2 regions of the Virgibacillus sp. FSP13 genome follow, and region 2 is predicted to be linked to the other one. Evidence: a T-box and tRNA genes for the amino acid it is inferred to sense, from the RefSeq annotation. Region 2 holds a T-box; the other holds one or more tRNA genes.
What was found. The T-box of region 2 lies ahead of ACW2QC_RS10345 (valine--tRNA ligase). A T-box ahead of a tRNA ligase gene usually reads a tRNA of that ligase, here a tRNA-Val.
Positions count from the first base shown of each region.

Region 1: it encodes a tRNA-Val, which carries the amino acid that the T-box ahead of ACW2QC_RS10345 (valine--tRNA ligase) is inferred to sense. The anticodon was not compared.

Region 1 covers NZ_JBSVKG010000018.1:68,509-70,976, reverse strand. The annotation lists gene fabI (enoyl-ACP reductase FabI) at 1-361, opposite strand, end outside; tRNA gene ACW2QC_RS14545 (tRNA-Glu) at 586-660, shown strand; tRNA gene ACW2QC_RS14540 (tRNA-Val) at 737-812, shown strand; tRNA gene ACW2QC_RS14535 (tRNA-Thr) at 1,061-1,136, shown strand; tRNA gene ACW2QC_RS14530 (tRNA-Tyr) at 1,177-1,261, shown strand; tRNA gene ACW2QC_RS14525 (tRNA-Gln) at 1,273-1,347, shown strand; tRNA gene ACW2QC_RS14520 (tRNA-Lys) at 1,386-1,461, shown strand; gene ACW2QC_RS14515 (hydroxymethylglutaryl-CoA reductase, degradative) at 1,667-2,468, shown strand, end outside.
Region 2 covers NZ_JBSVKG010000009.1:123,663-126,130, forward strand. The annotation lists gene ACW2QC_RS10335 (hypothetical protein) at 1-406, shown strand, start outside; gene ACW2QC_RS10340 (hypothetical protein) at 403-591, opposite strand; T-box leader at 724-949, shown strand; gene ACW2QC_RS10345 (valine--tRNA ligase) at 992-2,468, shown strand, end outside.

The DNA.
Region 1 (2,468 bases), on a different contig from region 2:
TTTCCTGCGCTAACAGGAATCCCTCTCGTGAAGTATCAGCATATTCCCCTTTTAATTCTTCCTTATTGGCAAAGGCAACCGAGTGAACTAATCCATGAATAACGCCAACATTTTCTTTTATTTCGCTAAATGCTGAATCAATGCTTTCATCGCTTGCAACGTCACATGAAACGATCAATTTTGGTTGAATATCGTTTTCCTCAAGTAGTTTGACAAGCTTTTTTTGGGAACGTTCTTGTCTATTGGTGAAAATTAGATTTGCCCCCGCATTATGTAATGACTTGGTAATTCCCCACGCAATACTTCGTTGATTTGCTACCCCCATTACAACTATATTCTTTCCATTTAATAAATCAGACATTTGTGTACCTCCCATAAAGATTACTGTAAATATTATAACCTAAATATTAAAGTTAAAGAACCATGGATTGCTGTACAATACAAGGACTTTAATGAATTGAAATAAAAAAATTAAGAAAACTATTTTCCCTCTTTACAAAAATAGTATATCTGTATATAATAAGATTCGTTGGTTTACGACATAACCATGCAAAAGATGACAGTTATGAACACGCCATTATATATGGCCCGTTGGTCAAGTGGTTAAGACACCGCCCTTTCACGGCGGTAACACGGGTTCGAATCCCGTACGGGTCACCATTAAAGTAAAAGATAGCAAGATTTGCGTGTCAAAGTTGCGACAACATTTGGCAACACAAGTACGCACGCATGCATTGGAGGATTAGCTCAGCTGGGAGAGCACCTGCCTTACAAGCAGGGGGTCGCAGGTTCGAGCCCTGCATCCTCCACCATTATAGATGTAAAACACTCTTGCCGAAGTACAAGCATTCACTGAATAGCTTGGTGGAAATGTGTAAATACTTAGGTTAAATATTTATATAAGCCGGCCTAGCTCAACTGGTAGATCAAGCCGTTAACAACAATGAATTTTCTCCCATGTGCAGGCTTGCGAGGAGTGCAACATCACCGAATGAACTTGTAACACGACGAGCCCACTTGATGAACATACACGTAAGATAAAATAGCCTTAAATATATAAGCCGGTCTAGCTCAACTGGTAGAGCAACTGACTTGTAATCAGTAGGTTGGGGGTTCAAGTCCTCTGGCCGGCACCACTTTTTTTATGTATAAATCATGAGAACGTGTTAATAATACGGAGGGGTAGCGAAGTGGCTAAACGCGGCGGACTGTAAATCCGCTCCCTCTGGGTTCGGCAGTTCGAATCTGCCCCCCTCCACCATAGTTATTTGTTGGGCTATAGCCAAGCGGTAAGGCAGCGGGTTTTGATCCCGTCATTCCCAGGTTCGAATCCTGGTAGCCCAGCCATTTTTTATTTATAAATACATAACAACTTCAACTTACCCGAGCCATTAGCTCAGCCGGTAGAGCATCTGACTTTTAATCAGAGGGTCGGAGGTTCGAATCCTCCATGGCTCACCATCATAATCAAACGAAGAATGCTAGCATAGATATAGAGTACATAGTATTATTAGAAATAAACAAGGTCGTTATGTTTTGTAACAACCTTGTTTATTTGCATTTTATACTGTTTTTTTACATAATAGAAGCAGTAATTTTTTTACCAAAATAACTAATTATAAATGAAAAAAATATATTATATTGAATTGCAAAAGGATGAATTGGTATGATAACTTCTAGAATCCCTGGTTTTTATAATATGACTGTTGAAGAACGAAGAGAATTATTGGCATCCAAGCACGTAATTGATGATGAAAAAAAGGGGCACTCACTTGAACAAGATGCCTTACCAGTTACTACAGCAGATAACATGATTGAGAATGTTATTGGAACTTATCCATTACCACTTGGATTAGGACTGAACTTTTTAATCAATGGAAAAGATTATATTGTACCAATGGCAATTGAGGAGCCCTCTGTTGTTGCTTCAGCTAGTCATATAGCAAAAATTGTTCGGAATGCTGGTGGTTTTACAACAGAAGCTACAGGAAGAGTCATGATTGGGCAAATACAAGTTGTTGGTTGTCCAGATATGGATGCCGCTAAAGCCACTGTATTGGCAGAAAAGGATGCATTAATCAATGACGCGAACGCTGCATATCCTAGCTTGGTTGCTAGAGGTGGCGGTGCAGAGGATCTAGAAGTACGACTTTTAAATGAAGAATCGGGCTCGAAATATGGTAAAATGTTAGTAGTCCATGTCTATATAAATACGTGTGATGCAATGGGTGCAAATATAATCAATACCATGGTGGAATCATTAGCACCAACGATTGAACAATTAACAAAAGGAAAAGTTTTTTTACGTATCCTTTCTAATTATGCTGATCGATGTCTTGCAAAGGCAAGATGTGTTATCCCCCCTGAATTATTAGCAACTGGGGATTTTACTGGGGAAGAGGTACGTGATGGTGTTGTTTATGCTTATGAATTTGCCGCCTCTGATCCTTATCGTGCAGTCACGCATA
Region 2 (2,468 bases):
ATGCCATGGTCAGCTTGACTTTTCCCATATTATCTATGACCATCACATCCACTTCATAAATTGGGAGAAAGCACATTTTAATAATGCTGCTGTTGATTTGGCCGAATTATTCCATAATGTGACTAAATATTACGATAATCCGGCTGAAAGTCTCGTTGATATATTTTATGCTTACCTGGAAGAAAATAAATTAACAGAGACTGAATTATGTTTGCTTTCCATTTATTTATTAGACCCTAGTAAATACATAACAGTTGTTAATCAATATGTCGAGAACATGGCTGAATATTCCATGGTTGACCAGGTAATACAATTGCAGCATTACCATCGACAGCTATCATTTGCAGTAAAATGGACAGCGTATTCTGACACAGTTACCGAGTCCATTGATGAATCGGAAAGTTAAATCCATTCTAAATAAAAAGCAATAAATAGCCCGACAAGTAATCCTAATAAAAACACGTCTAATGTTGTTGGGAAAAATAAAGTACGAATTAATTGAAAAATTAAGATTGGAAGGGTACATTTTTCAACGACATAAAGACAATTTCTTACCCATGGTGGGAGCCGATAGCGATAATAACGAGCCAATTTACTCACCTTCTTCTTATCACTTTTTAGTATCTTTTTAATATGATATGAATAAATCAAGCTGTTTTGTGCAATACGTATATTAATTGTTGATTTTTTTAACCAATATCGCTAAAATAAGTTATAATGAAACGAAATGCGATGATAGGGAAGAGTACAGATGAATCACCTAAAGAGAGGGAAATCATGAGCTGAGAATTTCCTAGGATAGATTATTTGGAAGGTCGCCCTTGATGCAGCTTTTTTGAAGGAATTAGAAAAAGCCGGATCTTGTCCGTTATCAAGCATGAGTGTACGAGTGTAAAACGGCTTGTAAACAAAGGTGGTACCACGGAAATATATCCTTTTCGTCCTTTATTGGATGGAAAGGATTTTTTTGTTGACAAAAGGAGGGCTATATATGAGTGAAAAACCAAAATCGTCCTTACCTTCAAAATATAATCCACAGGAGATTGAGAAGGGACGTTATCAATTTTGGGTTGATGGTAAGTTTTTTGAAGCAACAGGTGATGAAAATAAGGATCCATATACAATTGTTATTCCACCGCCAAATGTAACGGGAAAACTACACCTTGGTCATGCGTGGGATACAACTATGCAGGATACGATTTCACGGATGAAACGAATGCAAGGTTATGATGTATTATGGCTACCTGGAATGGACCATGCAGGAATTGCAACACAGGCTAAAGTTGAAGCGAAATTGAGAGAACAAGGGAAAAGCCGTTATGATTTAGGCCGTGAAAAGTTTCTGGATACAGTATGGGATTGGAAAGAAGAATATGCCGATTTCATCCGAAAGCAATGGGAGAAGTTAGGTCTTGGTCTTGATTATTCTCGGGAACGATTTACGATGGATGATGGACTATCAAAGGCAGTTCGTGAAGTTTTTGTTACCCTTTATGAAAAGGGACTAATTTATCGCGGCGAATATATTATTAATTGGGATCCGCAAACAAAAACAGCACTCTCCGATATTGAAGTTATTTATCAGGAGTTGCAAGGGCATTTTTATCATTTGCGTTATCCGTTAAAAGATAGCGGCGAATTTATTGAGATTGCTACTACGCGTCCGGAAACGATGCTTGGTGATACTGCAATCGCAGTACATCCAAAAGACGATCGTTACAAGCATTTGATTGGCCGTAAAGTAATTCTGCCAATTGTTGGTCGCGAAATTGAAATTGTTGCTGATGAGTATGTAGATATGGAATTTGGTTCGGGTGCCGTTAAAATCACACCAGCCCATGATCCGAATGACTTTGAAGTTGGTAACAGGCATAACTTAAAACGAATTCTTGTGATGCATGAAGATGGGACAATGAATGAAAATGCGGGTAAATACGAAGGACTAGATCGCTTTGATTGCCGCAAACAAATTGTGGCAGATCTTCAAGAATCAGGTGTTCTATTTAAAATTGAAGACCATACACATCAAGTTGGTCATTCCGAGCGAAGTGGAGCAGTTATCGAACCATATTTGTCCACGCAATGGTTTGTAAATATGCAGCCTTTAGCAGATGCAGCAATTGATTTACAACAAAGTGATGAGAAAGTTAATTTTGTGCCAGAGCGTTTCGAACGGACTTATTTACATTGGATGGAAAATATCCGTGATTGGTGTATTTCCCGTCAATTATGGTGGGGGCACCGCATTCCGGCTTGGTACCATAAAGAAACTGGCGAGCTTTATGTTGGCAAAGAAGCACCAGCAGATGCAGAGAATTGGGAGCAGGATGAAGATGTGCTGGATACATGGTTTTCATCTGCATTATGGCCCTTTTCCACGATGGGATGGCCAGATACAAAGGCAGAAGACTTCGACCGTCATTTCCCAACAAATGCACTTGTGACTGGCTATGATATTATTTTCTTCT